2 regions of the Paenibacillus sp. MAH-35 genome follow, and region 1 is predicted to be linked to the other one. Evidence: riboswitches for the same ligand, from Rfam matches in the RefSeq annotation. Region 1 holds a riboswitch; the other holds the start of a gene.
What was found. Region 1 has a riboswitch for cyclic di-AMP ahead of AC3Y2E_RS29810 (potassium channel family protein). Riboswitches for the same ligand answer to the same signal wherever they lie in the genome.
Positions count from the first base shown of each region.

Region 2: linked by a shared signal. The riboswitch ahead of AC3Y2E_RS30705 (CAP domain-containing protein) and the one ahead of AC3Y2E_RS29810 (potassium channel family protein) in region 1 are both predicted to bind cyclic di-AMP.

Region 1 is NZ_JBYUPU010000046.1:45,695-53,743, forward strand. It holds gene AC3Y2E_RS29800 (universal stress protein) at 136-801, shown strand; gene AC3Y2E_RS29805 (TrkH family potassium uptake protein) at 936-2,291, opposite strand; cyclic di-AMP (ydaO/yuaA leader) riboswitch at 2,543-2,693, shown strand; gene AC3Y2E_RS29810 (potassium channel family protein) at 2,826-3,488, shown strand; partial or broken gene AC3Y2E_RS29815 (Ktr system potassium transporter B) at 3,475-3,750, shown strand; gene AC3Y2E_RS29820 (potassium transporter TrkG) at 3,818-4,357, shown strand; gene AC3Y2E_RS29825 (potassium transporter TrkG) at 4,266-4,532, shown strand; partial or broken gene AC3Y2E_RS29830 ((2Fe-2S)-binding protein) at 4,968-5,049, opposite strand; gene AC3Y2E_RS29835 (hypothetical protein) at 5,320-5,616, opposite strand; gene AC3Y2E_RS29840 (response regulator transcription factor) at 6,847-7,554, opposite strand; gene AC3Y2E_RS29845 (sensor histidine kinase) at 7,559-7,723, opposite strand; gene fliD (flagellar filament capping protein FliD) at 7,831-8,049, opposite strand, start outside.
Region 2 is NZ_JBYUPU010000050.1:34,248-42,296, reverse strand. It holds gene glnH (glutamine ABC transporter substrate-binding protein GlnH) at 1-713, shown strand, start outside; gene AC3Y2E_RS30720 (amino acid ABC transporter permease) at 789-1,508, shown strand; gene AC3Y2E_RS30715 (amino acid ABC transporter ATP-binding protein) at 1,456-2,181, shown strand; gene AC3Y2E_RS30710 (hypothetical protein) at 2,406-3,488, shown strand; cyclic di-AMP (ydaO/yuaA leader) riboswitch at 3,738-3,876, shown strand; gene AC3Y2E_RS30705 (CAP domain-containing protein) at 3,885-4,565, shown strand; gene tkt (transketolase) at 4,942-6,957, shown strand; gene ppnP (pyrimidine/purine nucleoside phosphorylase) at 7,307-7,627, shown strand; gene AC3Y2E_RS30690 (NAD(P)-binding domain-containing protein) at 7,597-8,049, opposite strand, start outside.

The sequences.
Region 1 (8,049 bases):
ATTTCATTCGCGGAAAGTTCCCTCTTCCTTCCGGCTTCTTTTTGTTTCATTCTGGTTTTCATCATCCATTTTAAGCAACCTGATGCGAGCTTCTGCTCGTTATTGCGAATATTTTATCGACAGGGGACACGTAAAATGATCACAACATCTGACTCCAAGATAACCGAAACTGAAGAAAAAATACTCGTTTGTCTGTATTACGGACCAAGCTCAGAGTTATTAATTCGCCGCGGCTGGAAGCTGGCTACCGCTTTACAAGCACCGCTTACCTTGCTTACGGTAGATCCGATTCATGATAACCGGTATAGTGAGGCGCGGGAGAAAAACATGGCTTATTGGAGCTCCATGGCCGTAACATTACAAGCAGAACTGATTGTGGAAAAGAGTGATTCCCGAAATGTCGCAGAAGTTATTGCAGACATTGCAAACGAAAAGCGTATCACACAAATTATTATCGGGCAGTCGGCTCAAACCAAATGGGAAGAGATTACGAAAGGTTCCATTATTAATCAGCTTCTCCATTTCATCGAAGGTGTAGATATTCATATCGTATCTGTACGGCGCGAGAGGCAAAAACAAGACGAAGACTATGAAGCAGGGGTTAAAGCCTATCTTGTAAGAGACGGGAACCGCTTATTACTGCGATTGAATTCCCTTGTTCCTGGCAAGATCGAAGGCGTCTTTTACCGAAGTGTTCATACAGACTTCAACACTGGCGTTTTTAAGGCAGTTGATGGCGGAATGAAATATCTTATTTGTGATGGTATCGCATCTACTATCGATACAAAGCCCTCACCTTAACAAGGTGAGAGCTTTTTTGACCTTACCATTACGGGCTAACCTGCCTGAACGATTTATCATTCTCGCGGACTTCCGGGCCCGTTGACCCGGAGCTCCATGCTTGGGAGAGAGGCTCCCCGAAAAAGGGGATCTCTCTAGCCAATAAGCACCTTCTCCTCAAGATAACGGAATTTCTCCCGACTTTGCTTTTGCGACAAAGCAAATGCCAGCGTCAATGGCCCGAGCCTGCCGATAAACATGGTCAGGATGATGATCAGCTTGCCGAGCGCGGAAAGCTCCGGTGTCAATCCCATGGATAAGCCCACTGTGCCGAAGGCCGATGTGACTTCAAACAGAACTTCCATAAAATCCTTCTGCAGGCTATGTTCGGTTAACGTAAGCAGAAAGGTGGCCGCGATGACTACGCCAACTGATATCACCATGACAGCTAAGGCACGCATAATAATCGATTGCGGAATTCTTCGATGCATGATTTGAACATCCCGCTTCCCTGTCACAATGCTGATTAACGTGAGCAGCAGAACGACAAAGGTAGTTGTCTTGATCCCTCCCCCGGTTGATCCGGAGGAAGCCCCAATGAACATCAGAAAAATCATAAAAAATTGAGAAGCCGTCATCATCGATGCGATATCGATGGTGTTAAATCCTGCCGTTCTCGTCACTACCCCCTGAAAAAATCCTGCCCACATTTTTTCTGATCCTGTCAATGCACCGAACGTGTCAGGATTAAATGATTCAATGGTTGTGATTACAAGAAAGCCTCCCGCACATAAAATCGCAGAAGTGGATAACACGATTTTGGAGTGAAGTGACAATTTGCGCCAGCTCCGATTTTTCCAAAGATCAAGAATGACGGTAAACCCCAGGCCGCCCATGATGAATAACAACGGAATTACGATATTAATCAGCGGATCTCCTACATATCGGCTCAAACTATCTGACCACAAGCCAAATCCCGCATTATTGAAAGATGAAACGGAGTGAAAGATACCGTAATAAAGCGCGGTTATAAAGTCCATGTCGCCCATCCAGCGAATCGTTAAAATAATGGCACCGAACGCTTCAATAACAACAGCTGCCGCAAAAATACCAAGCGACAGCTTCACGACTCCCTGCGTAGACAGCGCATTCGTCGATTGCTGAATAAGCAGCCGGTCCTTCAAGCCTATTTTTTTGCCCAACACGACCGCTACCAGGACGCTATATGTCATAAATCCGAGTCCGCCGATCTGAATCAGACACATAATAACAATTTGCCCAAACAAAGAGTAGGCTGTCCCTGTATCTACAACAACTAATCCTGTAACGCATACGGCTGACGTCGAAGTAAAAAGCGCGTCCAACCAACTGATACTGCTGCCGGATGCAGAAGAGACGGGCAAAGCTAGCAAAATCGCCCCTAACAAGATCGGAATGGCAAAACTTAGGAGAATGACTCGTGATGAAGTGAAATGAATAAGTGCAGTGGATCTGAATGGATGTACAGCCATAACCATCATCCCCTTTCCCAAGCTCTGCTCAAATAAACTGAAACCGGTTAAGCTTTATCTTCGTATTATTACCTGAAAGTACCGTTGCATTCAACCCTAAAGCCGCCTCGCATCCGAAGCATTTTTTATCCCCATAGCTGAAACAAGGGGGGACGGCGCGGAATTATAACTATGGGGGCAATCGATAATGGATGATCCGGGTCATCTGTTTACTTTGGAAATGAACTGCTTTATGATAGGGTACAACAACTTCATATTCATCGCTTAATCCTTAATGAAGGAGCGGGGGAACCAACGAAGCGTTTTTCGCTTCAGGGGTAAATTCTTTCATTTGCAGAAAGAACGGGGACTCTCAGACCCGAATCCGACAGCTAACCTCGTAGGCGTCATGAGAGAGAACATGAATGCGTCTTTGGTTTGTCCTGCCCTCACATTCCGAAGCTTGGCAGCAGAATTTCTCTGCTCCAAGCTTTTTTGTTCTTTTCCCGGAAAAACCGTCATACGGATCAATTTCTTTAGAAGGATGTGGAGGACATGAAAAAACAGTTTATTGTGATTGGTCTGGGCCGATTTGGGTCGAGCCTGGTGCGTACTTTGGTTCAAAATGGTCACGAAGTGCTCGCCGTTGATAAAGATGAGCAACTTGTTCAGGACATAGCCGGCATAGCAACCCATGCCGTTCAAGCCGATTGTACAGATGAAGGGGTGCTGAAAGAGCTTGGAGCGCGGAACTTTACTCATGCTATCGTGGCTATTGGCGATGATTTGCAAGCGAGCATTTTAACAACCTTATTGCTTAAAGAATTAAATATACCCAAAATAACAACCAAAGCCAAAAATGAAATGCATGGCCAGGTCCTATTTAAAATAGGCGCAGATCATATTGTATATCCGGAACGAGACATGGCTGCTCGTCTTGGAAAGCAGTTAAGCTCTGATAATCTGATTGACTACATCGAGTTGTCTCCCGACCACAATTTGGTTGAACTGAAGGCCCCACCTGCGATGAACGGCAAATCTCTACAACAATTAAATATTCGGGCCAAGTACGGGTGTACGATTATGGCGATCAAGAAGGGGGTTCATATCAATATTTCTCCGAAGGCGGAAGATGAAGTGAATACAGGGGATATTCTGGTAATAATCGGAAGCAATTCAGATATTCGAGACCTGGAAGACGACTATGAACAGAAATGAAAAACGTATTCATAGCCGTTCCCTATTCGCTATCCTTGTCTCTATTGTCAACCGGCTGAAGACGCGAACGAGCCCTCCCCAACTTATATTAATCGTCTTTTTTGGCTTGATCTGGTTCGGTGCTTTGCTTTTGACGCTCCCCTATTCATCCTCGTCGGGTCAATCGATCGGGCTGTTGAATGCCCTCTTTACGGCAACCTCCGCCATTTGTGTGAATGGCTTGGTTGTGGTGGATACAGGAAGTGTGTTCTCTACCTTCGGACAAGTCGTCATTATGATACTGATTCAGGTGGGCGGCCTTGGCTTTATGACCGTGCTATATTGTCATTGTGGATGTTTTCCGCAAACGTTCATGGCGCAAGTTATCGCTGCATGCCAAAGTTGTCTTGCTCGGTTCCGGCATTTTGTTTGCCGTAGGCTTCTGCTTGATTTATTTGCTGGAAAGCTGGAACCCCGCAACCTTCGGTTCCTTGTCTGCTGGGGAGCGGGTATGGGCCTCCCTGTTCCAAGGGGCTACGCCCAGAAGCTCCGGTTTTAATACCATTGACATCGGAAGCATGTTGGCCTCGTCACAATTCCTGATCATCATATTAATGTTCATTGGAGCCGCTTCAGGCGGAACCGGCGGTGGCATTAAAATCAATACGGTGTTTGTTCTTGTACTGGCAACCATTCATACGTTCCGCGGCGGCGGGCAAATTCACGCCTTCGAGCGCAAAATCGCAGGCGAGACGGTCATGCGCGCACTGGCTGTTGTGGTCCAGTTCCCTTGCCGTTGTGCTTTTGGTCTCCCTACTGCTGACGGTTTCGGAAGGCATGCTGGAGGAGCACTTTCTGGAGGTACTCTTCGAGGCCACTTCGGCCTCTAGTACAACCGGATTATCCATGGGCCTGACGAGCGATTTGTCTCCGCTTGGTAAAATCATCGTGACCATTACCATGTATGCCGGACGACTTGGTCCCCTCACACTGGCCTTTGCCCTAGCTCAAAAAAAGCGTTTATCCAAAATTGGCTACCCCGAGGATCATATTCTGATTGGCTAAACCATAACGGGGGCGGGTTTCCGCTCCTTTTTCTATCCGCTCCTACAAGGAGTAGTCCCAGCGTTGCTGCCACCAGCCGCCAATGAATCATTAGGATGAATAAATCTAGACAAAAGTACTTACCCTATTTCTGGATATTCTAAATGGGGAGGTTACATAATGGATATGGCTTGGATTGGGAAATCAGCCTTTTTGGTCATTGCCGGGATGCTGCTTCTTCGTATTGCGGGGAGAAAATCAATTTCTCAGATGAGCGTCGCTACAACTGTAATCATGATCTCAATCGGTACGACCATTGTTCAACCGATTGCCTACAATGAGCTATGGAAAGCAATTGGCTCCGCTGCGATCTTTATTGTCTCTCTGCTGATCCTTGAATATTTGCAACTGAAATTTGATTGGTTGGAGAACGTTTTAATATGTACATATCAGCTCCATCAGGCAAGATTTCATCGGGGCTCCATCCACATGAAATCGTGCATGCTCCGCAATCTCCGTTCAGACAGCCCGGCTTGGCCGAGATACGGGCATGGATTCAGTGATACGGTTCATGTTCTGACGGAACCGGTCACTTCCGATCTGCTGGAGCATTTGAACCTGACGAGATGTAAGCTGAATGAAGGGATAACGCTACTGCTGGGGCTGGCGACAGCTGTGGCCAAAGCGTTTGCGGCGGATATTGTCCAGTTTCCAACGGGGGATTGTATGATAATCAAGAAGTAGCTTGCTCCCTTCTTATGTATGGTTAGAGAATAGGCCAACATCCAAAATAGCTGAAAAAAATCGGTCACAGCACCTTTGACGAATGAACAAGTGCCTTAAACGCGTCAATAAAGCTCTGCGGATCACCAGCAACCGTATAGGAGTACACGCCTTGCAACGTATGCAAGTAAAACAGTCCCCCCTCTTTCCCAATTCGCTTATACGATAGGTCGAAAACGTTCTTAATTGGGAAATCATGAGTCTCGGTCACTATTTTTTTCTCAAACAAATACATGAATCGATCTTCTTTGACTGTGACCTGCTCAAAACTGGTTACTCTCCTCTCAATTTTGTAATAAGGCTGAATGGCAATCCAATTCATCTTGCGTCCCCCCCCATCCTGTTACTAATACTCAGTATAGCGAACCACTATCGTTATTGCTAATGAGGTGTCATTCATGGTTGACAAGCAGTAAATTGCATGACTGAAGTCTGCGAATAAAGAAACGCGCACCCGGTCCTCCAAGGGAAGAGTGAACGCCCTTCGTCCACGTCTAGCCGCAGTTATACTGGAAGCTGTCCCCGATCCCTTACGTAGCTCATGAGCATCCACAAACTCATGGGGAAAACCTTGGTATTTATGATCTCCATGTTAAAATCTACAATCGGTCCCATCACTTGGCCCCGGGGCAAACCGTCTACCGATGCTTTCTGGATATCCTTGTCATCGGATTTATTAGTTACAAGAGATGTACCGTTGAGGTCTATAACAGGCTTCATATCCGGCACATACGAAAGCGATCCTGGGGAAGCCGCTCGCAGACGAAAGCGACATCGCATTCGCCGTATTGCCCGCAACATCCTTAGCCTTAACATGCCAATACCAATCGCCAAACAACACAGTGAATAGACCAAAATACAGTTGTTGAGACATATCTTGGACTCGGTTCGCACGACTTTACCATTACTGCACTGTCGTATATGCTGCTCAGTTGTTATAAATCACTGTTGGATCAACTCCCTTATAGTCCTGAGTTTGTGTATTACACCTATGATTTGCTCAAGCTCATCGATTGACTGTAAACGGAGACCGCATCCGGTTATCCGTCTGAACCGCTCTTTATATGAAAGTTGGGGGGAGAATCAGCCGGAATCTCTATTACGAGCGTTTGTACAAGGCAACCTTTGATCTGAACGGTGTACCTTGACGGAAGAGGTTAAGTCCTATCAGAAGAGATCTACCGATATGAGGCCCAGTTTACCCATCCTATGTTAAATAACTATGAAGGCTATGAGGTTATCGGTTGGGAAGCGATAAATGGAGGTCCGGAATTAAGTTACGGAGGCTCAACTGCAATGCCTGCACACAACGTAATCTATAAAGTTATTCTTGGTGCAGAATCTGGCGGCGGAGGTTTCCCAGGCTGGCCTTGGTGATGAATAGTTTCAAGCTCTACGAAGGTCACTAGCATATCGACATAGACCAAGAACAATCCTTTTGCAACGCCTATGTCTACTAAACAAACATTCAAAATACTAGAAAAATAGCGGTGTAAGGGAGGTAATCCCTACGCCGCTATTTTTTCATGAATTCTTTAATCAGGGTGGCACGCTATGTTCGCGCTTGCAACGCACTTCTGGCAATCAACATATATCCGGCTCCCCGAATCGTAATGACTCTCTCAGGATTGGCAGGGTCAGCCTCGATTTTTTTGCGCAAATTACTGATGTGTACGGCGACCGTTCTCGTATCCTCCAGACTCTCCGTTCCCCAGATGAGCTGAAACAACGCATCGCTACTAACGACACGATTCACGTTTTGTGCCATATAGGACAGCAGACTGAACTCTTTTTTCGATAAAAAGATGGGTTCACTACCCATGTTGACGGACTGTGCGTAGAAATCCAGTGTCAAACCCGGTAACTCCAGCAGTTGTTCTCTTCTGCCCGTCGACACTCTGCGAAGATGAGCCTTGATCTTGGCCATGAGGACTCCCGGACTGAACGGCTTGGTCACATAATCGTCGCCGCCATAGGTTAATGCGCTGATTTTCACCTCGTCTTCCTCACGGCTGCTTAGAAACACGATCGGCGCATTCGTGTAGGTACGTGCGTTCATGCACCAATCAATGCCGTTTTCATTAGCCAGCATGATATCCAGTACAATCAAATCCGGCTCGAAAGACTCAAGCAGCTTCATGGCCTCTGTCCCGCTATGACTGTAGGAGGATATGAAACCCTCACGCTCGCAATACGCCTGAACAATCTCGCATATATGTGGGTCATCATCGACGATCATGATTTTGTGCGAGTCTACCACACCGTCACCTCCCTCTATTTATAATATAAGGAAGCGATACATAAAATATCGACCCCGTCTTGCCGTCGCTCTCCGCTCGAACCGTCCCTCCATGCGCTTGTACGATTTCCCTGCAAATCGCCAGCCCGAGCCCGCTGCCCTGCACAGCTACCGCCTGAGTCGGTTTCACTACCAACTACATGGACAAACCCGCCTGAATAGATTTTTATCTACTCAAACGGGTTTTGAACTACTATATCCTTTATCTATAAATTGTTGTTTATTGCCTGTATCTAGTTAATAAAGCAAATTCACGACCCACCCGCTTGCCTGTGTCAGCATAGCCATTTGCATCGATGACTGGTACATAGCGAATTGCTGCACCTGGCGAGCCTTCGAGTTCAGCAGGCTGCTTGCCGGGACTTCATTGTATCTTTCTGCTGCTGATGTTAGACGGTCAGCTAGGCCATAGTTGCCGCTAATCGCTTTCGTTGTTTGATCGAAATTGGAGCTTAA
Region 2 (8,049 bases), on a different contig from region 1:
GCGCTGCCGCACCGGAAGGCAAGAAGCTGGTCGTCGGGACCGATACGAGTTTTGTGCCGTTTGAATTCCGCAATGAGCAGACGGGGAAATACGAAGGATTCGATATTGATTTATGGGCGGCCATCGCCAAGGAACTGAAACTGGAGTACGAGCTGAAGCCGATGGATTTCAACGGGCTGATTCCGGCGTTGCAGTCGGGAAGCATCGATGCCGCTCTGGCCGGCATGACGATTAAGGAGGAGCGGAAGCAGCAGGTCGATTTCGCTTTGCCGTACTACGATGCGGGGCTGCTCGTACTTGTCCGATCGGATGAAACCGAGATTAAGGGTGTCGGCGACTTGAAAGGGAAGGTGGTCGCGAGCAAATCCGGTACAACCAGCTACGACTACGCGAAGGCCATTGAAGGAGTGAAGGAGGTCAAGCCTTTCCCGAATATAGATGGCGCTTACATGGAATTGATCAATAAGGGTGTTGATGCCGTTGTGTTTGATTCCCCGAACATTTTGTATTTTGCAAAGGTGAAGGGGGCAGGCAAAGTAAAGCCGGTGGGCGAGCTGCTTGAGGGGCAGCAATACGGGATCGCTTTCCCGAAAGGAAGCGCTCTCGTAAAACGGGTTGATGAGGCGCTGCAAACGTTGTTTAAAAATGGTACCTACGAGACGCTTTACGAAAAGTGGTTCGGTCAGAAACCTGCCAAAATGCCGGGCTCGTAAATAGATGCGAAGTGCGGAACCAGCGCTTAAGATTGTCAGCCTTCGCATCACGGTCGGAGGAAAGGGGGAAAAGACTTGCAGTTCAACTGGAGCGGTGCGGCCCAATCGTTGCCGTTTTTGCTGGAAGGGTTAAAAATTACGCTGCTCATTGCCGTGTTTGGCCTTATCTTCGGGTTTATGGTCGGATTGATTGCCGGACTGGGGAGAACGTCCCGTAATAAAGCGATATACGGTCTTGCTACGGTTTATGTGGAGATGATCCGGGGCACGCCGATTCTCGTTCAGGCGTTATGGCTGTACTTCGGACTTAATCAGGTGCTTGTACAAACGGTAGGATGGCGGATCCCCGGTGATATTGCCGGCATTATCGTAATCGCCATTAATGCGGGGGCTTACATAGCGGAAATTGTAAGAGGCTCCATTCAATCGGTCGAGAAGGGACAAGAAGAGGCGGGACGGTCGCTTGGTTTAACCCGCTTTCAGACGTTCGTTCATATCATCTACCCCCAAGCGTTTAAACGAATGATCCCGCCGCTCGGCAATCAGTTTATTATCAGCCTGAAGGATACGTCCCTGCTGTCCGTTATTTCGGTCGGGGAGCTGATGCGCAACGGTCAGGAGGTCGTGGCCAGCAGCTTTAACGCGCTGGAGATTTATACGATGGTGGCCGCGATGTATTTGCTGCTGACCTTGACGCTGTCCTTTCTGCTGAAGCGGATCGAAAGGAGGCTCGACGTCCATCATGATAGAAGTCCAAAATCTGCACAAGTCGTTCGGCCAGCTCGAGGTGCTTAAAGGAATCGATTGCCGGATCGAGGAGCGGGAAGTAGTGTGCATCATCGGGCCGTCAGGATCGGGGAAAAGTACGTTTCTCCGATGTCTGAACTTGCTGGAGAGCGTAACGAGCGGCCAGGTGATTGTAGACGGCCACGATCTGACCGATCCGGGCACGGATATCAATCAGGTGCGGGAAGAAGTCGGCATGGTTTTTCAACGGTTTAATCTGTTTCCTCATTTAACGGTAATGGATAACATAACGCTGGCCCCGAGGAAGGTGAGGAAGAAGTCCAAGGAGGAGGCCCGCCAATCGGCGCTGGTCTTGCTCGATAAAGTCGGGCTTCGCGAGAAAGCGGATGTGTATCCCGGCAAGCTGTCAGGCGGGCAAATGCAGCGTGTGGCGATCGCCCGTGCGCTTGCGATGAACCCAAAGGTGATGCTGTTCGACGAGCCGACCTCAGCGCTCGATCCCGAGCTCGTAGGCGAGGTGCTGGCCGTCATGAAGGATTTGGCCGCGGAAGGCATGACGATGGCAGTCGTCACCCACGAGATGGGTTTTGCCAAAGAAGCCGGCGATCGTGTCTTGTTTATGGATCAGGGGATTATTATGGAGGAAGGCGAGCCAAGCCGCTTGTTCGAGGACCCGCAAAACGAGCGGACCCGCGAATTTCTTAGCAAGGTGATTTCGTAGTTTAATTAGCAAAAACGGATGACCCCGGATCTTTGTTGAACGGGGTTATTCGTGTTGTTAATGGTTAAAGGACTTAATATGTAACCAAAGGGATCTCTGGATAGGTGGTGAGATAAGAGAAAGAGGATTTGTTCTTTTCCATTTAGAAGGAAATGAAAGGAAAATGTGGAATATAATTTGGATAAAGGAGTGTAGATTATTTGCTTTGGAGGGAAAACGATAAGATGAAACGTATAGTTACTGCCATCGTTCTGTTATTCCAGCTTATTTGGCTGTCGGCTGTAGGGGCAGAACCGTCTATCATTCGCAATTCCGATTCTGATAATTGGGATAAACCTGCTGCCGTTTCGTTTGAGGCGTTCAAAACCAGTACGGATGTGTTCGCCGCAGCCGCCCGATTCGAGTGGACGGACCGGCAGCTCTCTTCTATTAAGCATGAGCATTATATCCGTTTTCCTGCATTTGAGTTTCGATCGGATCGGCCCGACGAGTTGGAGCCTCAAGCGATTTTCACGAACGTTCCGGCAGCAAAATTCGAGAGGGTTCCGGAGAATAGTTCGGAAGGTTATCGGATCAAAGCGACGATTTGGGATCCGGAGCAGCTTCGTGCGGACACACCTTATTTTGTCCGAACATTTTGGAAACGATCGGGGAACGATGAGACGCACCAGGTGACGATAGAATCGCTGCAAAGATTCGCCCAGCCGAATGGCTCTGTAAATGATTTGCCAGACACTAGCGATAAAATATCGAGCGTATCCTGGAACAATTCGCAGGAGGTACAGTGGCCCACTGAACGGTACACATCAGAAGATCCGGTCATTCGGTACTATGGACCGCAGAAGAAACCGACAGCAGCCAAAATCAAGAGCGATGCCGCTTATATAAACTCCAAAGAAGCGCTCAAACAATACAGAAACAACGCGAACTCAAAATCGGATACTATACCGGAACAGTATGCCCAGTTTGCAATTACATTTGACCGTAAAGATGTAAGTAATATGATTGAACGTTTAATTACAGATTATGGAATAGAAATCACCCAAATATACGCAACAGCGGTTGGGTATGATGATAAGCTATATACAATAAGTTGGTTTGGTTCCGACTATAAAAATCCGCCTGAGTTCGGATCTGAGGTGCGCTTTAAATCATTCTATATCACCGAGCTGGAAGGTTATGCTCACGGAAGCGACCTATTAGAGATACAAGATTTTTTAGACAACGGCATCATCGAATGGACGGATAAGCGGGGTTATAATCCAACCGGAATCAAAACCTGGCTCGAACGCTTTGGGAGAAATTAGTAATTAAACCTTCATTTTGTAACGAAACACAACCTTCGATCTTCGCTAACAATGCGGATATAGGAGGTTGTGATTTTTTTGCCTAGCATTTTAGAATGAAGTGCAGGGTCCCCAAAAAAGTACCTATCAATTAACGGTGCAGACCGCTTGGAAAACATTATGCAATGAACACATGTATATCCCGTGTTAAGATGAGAAAACCGCATGGAGGACGGCTGGTCGGCAAGACGGTCGGAGCTTTTCATGAGGAATACGGACAGGCCGAAGCTTCATTGTGAAGCGCGGGGGAACCCAGATCCACCGGGGTGAAGCCAACGTTTGTTGGCCGGGTGATTGCTCTTTGACCCGAATCCGTCAGCTAACCTCGCAGGCCGCAAAAAGGAGAGGATGGTTTACATGCGTTTCAAAAAGACAGTAATGGCCGGGGTACTTGCACTCAGCGTAGTTGCCGGAACAAGTTCCGCTTTCGCCGCAACTTCGTACACGGTGAATCATAGCGACACGATGTGGAAAATATCGCAGCGTTACGGGGTCAGCCTGCAGTCGCTCATCCAGGCGAACCCGCACGTGGCGAATCCGAATATAGTATGGCCGGGGATGAAGCTCGTTATCCCGGGGACAGGTTCGTGGTACGGAGGCGGGAATGGCAGCGGGGACGGAAACGGCGGCGGAACAGGACAAGGCACCGGTTCCGGAGCGGATACTTCGACTCCGTATGCCGACCAAGTAGTGACCCTGGTCAACCAGGAACGCGCCAAAGCGGGATTGAAGCCGCTCGCGAACGATCCGGCACTGACGGCGATGGCGATGGACAAAGCGAAAGATATGTACAACAACAACTATTTTGATCACAACTCGCCGACTTACGGTTCGCCGTTCGATATGATGCGTTCTTACGGAATCCGTTACACATATGCCGGCGAAAATATCGCCAAAGGCCAGCGCAATCCGCAGGAAGTGATGAACGCCTGGATGAACAGCCCGGGTCACCGTCAAAATATTATGAGCCCGAACTTCACGAAGATCGGCGTCGCGTATTATAACGGCGAATGGGTGCAGGAGTTTATTGCGAACTAATACAAGGTCATTTTCTATTGGGAATGTACAATGTTTTGGCAGTATGCCCTCACAGACAGCGCATGAACCAGTCATCGTTTTGTTACAATAAGAAACAGCCGGCGTTCCTTTGAAGGACGGAAGAAGCGTCGTGTTTACAAAATTAAAAAAACGTCAATTCCCCCGGAAGTTACGGACATGCCTGCAGGAGCTGTCCTTTCATCCGGGGGAGTTTTGTAAATCGACACCGCATTTTGCCTTGGTTCTGTGGCAAACAAGCAAATCAAGTGGTACAATAATGCAAGCGACTGAAAGTGTCCGCTGGACGAAGAAGGGGGTTCGCGCAGGGTAGACACCCGGCACGCGGCGAATACCGATTTTTGGGAGGAATGGAACGATGACGTCTCAAACGAAATCGATTGATCAATTGGCGATCGATACGATCCGCACGCTGTCTATTGATGCGGTGCAAAAAGCGAATTCGGGGCACCCCGGCATGCCGATGGGAGCAGCTCCGATGGGATACGCGCTCTACGCTAACCTGATGAAACATAATCCGGCCAATCCGGAATGGATCGACCGCGACCGTTTTGTTCTGTCGGCAGGGCACGGCTCGATGCTGCTTTACAGCCTGCTTCATCTAAGCGGCTACGATTTGTCTATGGAAGATTTGCAAAATTTCCGTCAATGGGGCAGCAAGACGCCGGGTCATCCGGAGTACGGCCACACGGCGGGCGTAGACGCAACGACCGGTCCGCTCGGACAAGGGTTTGCAAGCGCCGTCGGTATGGCGATGGCTGAAGCTCATATGGCGGCTACTTATAACCGTGACGATATGAACATTATCGATCACTATACATATGTTATTTGCGGCGACGGAGACCTGATGGAGGGGATCTCCAGCGAAGCGGCTTCGCTTGCCGGCCATCTGCAGCTCGGCAAAATGATCGTCCTGTACGATTCGAACGATATATCGCTGGACGGCGAGCTGAACTTGTCGTTCTCCGAAAATGCAAAAGCCCGCTTCGAAGGCTACAACTGGCACTATGTCCGCGTCGAGGACGGCAACGATCTGGCCGCGATCAATGCGGCTGTAAGGGAAGCGCAGCAGGACCCGCGTCCTTCGCTGATTGAAGTGAAAACTGTAATCGGCTACGGAAGCCCGAACAAAGCCGGTAAAGGCGGTCATGTGGGACCTCACGGATCACCGCTCGGCGTAGACGAGGTCGCGCTCACCAAGAAAGCTTACGAGTGGCCGGAAGATCAACATTTCCACGTCCCTTCGGAAGTTGCTGCGCATTTTGCCCGTCTGAAATCGCAAGGCGAGCAGGCAGAGCTGGCTTGGAACGAGCTATTCGCCAAATACGAGAAGGCGTATCCGGAACTGGCCAAGCAATTTAAGGCAGCCGTAGCCGGCGAGCTTCCGGAAGGCTGGGATGCCGATCTTCCGACCTACAGCCCGGCGGATAAAGGGATCGGTACTCGTAACGCTTCCGGTAACGCAATCAACGCGTTCGCGTCCAAAATTCCGTCGTTCATCGGCGGCTCGGCCGACCTGGAATCTTCGACAATGACGCATATGAAAGGCCTCGGCCAGATGACCCGCAACGATTACAGCGGCCGCAACGTTTACTTCGGCGTACGCGAGTTCGCCATGGGGGCGGCGATGAACGGGATGGCGCTGCACAAAGGCGTTAAGCCTTACGGCGGCACGTTCTTCGTATTCTCCGACTATCTGCGTCCTGCCGTACGTTTAGCGGCGATCATGGATTTGCCGGTTACGTACGTCCTGACGCATGACAGCATCGGTGTCGGCGAAGACGGTCCGACTCACGAGCCGATCGAGCAATTGGCGGCGCTGCGCATCATTCCTAATGTCACGGTCATCCGTCCGGCCGATGCCAACGAGACGACGCAAGCATGGCGGTATGCGCTGGAAAATAAAAACGGACCGGTCGCGCTCGTACTGACCCGTCAAGCGGTACCGAATCTCGAGTCGACGTCCGAGAAGGCCCGCGAAGGCGTAGCCCGCGGAGCTTATGTCGTGTCCGAAGCGGAAGGCGGCTCGGCGCAGGCGATTATTCTGGCGACCGGCTCCGAAGTATCGCTTGCTGTCGAAGCTCAGAAGAAGCTGGCCGAAGACGGCGTGCGCGTACGCGTCGTCAGCATGCCGAGCTGGGAACTGTTCGAGAAGCAATCGAAAGAATACAAAGAATCGGTACTTCCGTCCGGCATAAAAGCCCGTCTTGCTGTTGAGATGGCGTACCCGCTCGGATGGGAGCGTTACGTCGGCGACGGCGGAGCGATTCTCGGCATCAGCACGTTCGGAGCTTCCGCGCCTGCGGCTAAAATTATCGCCGAGTACGGCTTTACGGTCGACAACGTGGCAGCCAAAGTTAAGGCGCTGCTGTAAGGAGAGCCGATGGTACGGACCTGTTGTCTTGCGTTTGTTATTCAGGTCTGCAATCTGAGATAAAGAAGGTGGATAAGAGCTCTCCGGAGCTCTTATTCTGAATTTATCGATGGGCACCTAGAACCAAGAAAAGCTGCCGGTTGCCCGGGTCATACGACATGGGAAGGGCCAGTCCGCTTTGGCAGGCAGTGGCATAGCGGGCCTGCCAACTCTCGTTTTCAATAAAATGGGTAATTCGACAAAAAAAGAGTCCCTGAGGGACCCTTATCTTGATCTTTTGTTGATTTTGTTGATCTTGCGTTCGTTTAAACTTGCAGCACACCATCCAACCAGGGAGAGTGAAACCAAGGTGTCTCAATTCGATCATGTCACAGTACTGAAAAAAGCTAACGTATACTTCGACGGCGGCGTTACGAGCCGTACGGTCGTATTTGCCGATGGTTCCAAAAAAACGTTAGGCGTCATGCTGCCGGGCCAATTTCAATTCACGACCGATGTCGTCGAGATTATGGAAATAACGGCCGGCGATCTTCTCGTCCTGCTGCCCGGAGAGACCGAATGGAAGCCTTTCACGGGCGGCATGCAGTTCGAGGTGCCGGCGGGCGCTACGTTTAAGGTGGACGTGAAAACGATCACCGATTACGTCTGCTCGTTCATCTCCGTCTCCTGAAGCTTGAGCTGAATATATTCCTCCAGCTTGATCCGGGTATGCGGAGGAAGTCCGGACAGCATACAGCCGTAACGGAATTCGGTGCCGTCCGAGATGACCCGGATAATCCGCGCCGTAATCGGCGGCAAGGCCGCATCCTGCGGAAAATGGATCACGACGAACATATCTTGCGCAAGCGGAAATGTGCTGGTCAATTGGAGGCCGCTGTCGGACAAGTCGTACAGCGTGCCTTCGATATTTTGACCGGAAAACGCCCCTTCGTGCTCCCATTGGTAGACGGACAGCAGAAGCCGGATGTTCATAGGGACCCGGACGCTGCGGCGACGCTCGATATTTAATTGCAGCTTCGGCAGCAGCTCCTCGGATGGAACTTCTTCCCGCTTACATACTTCGATCTTCTTGTCCATCCATTCTTCATAACA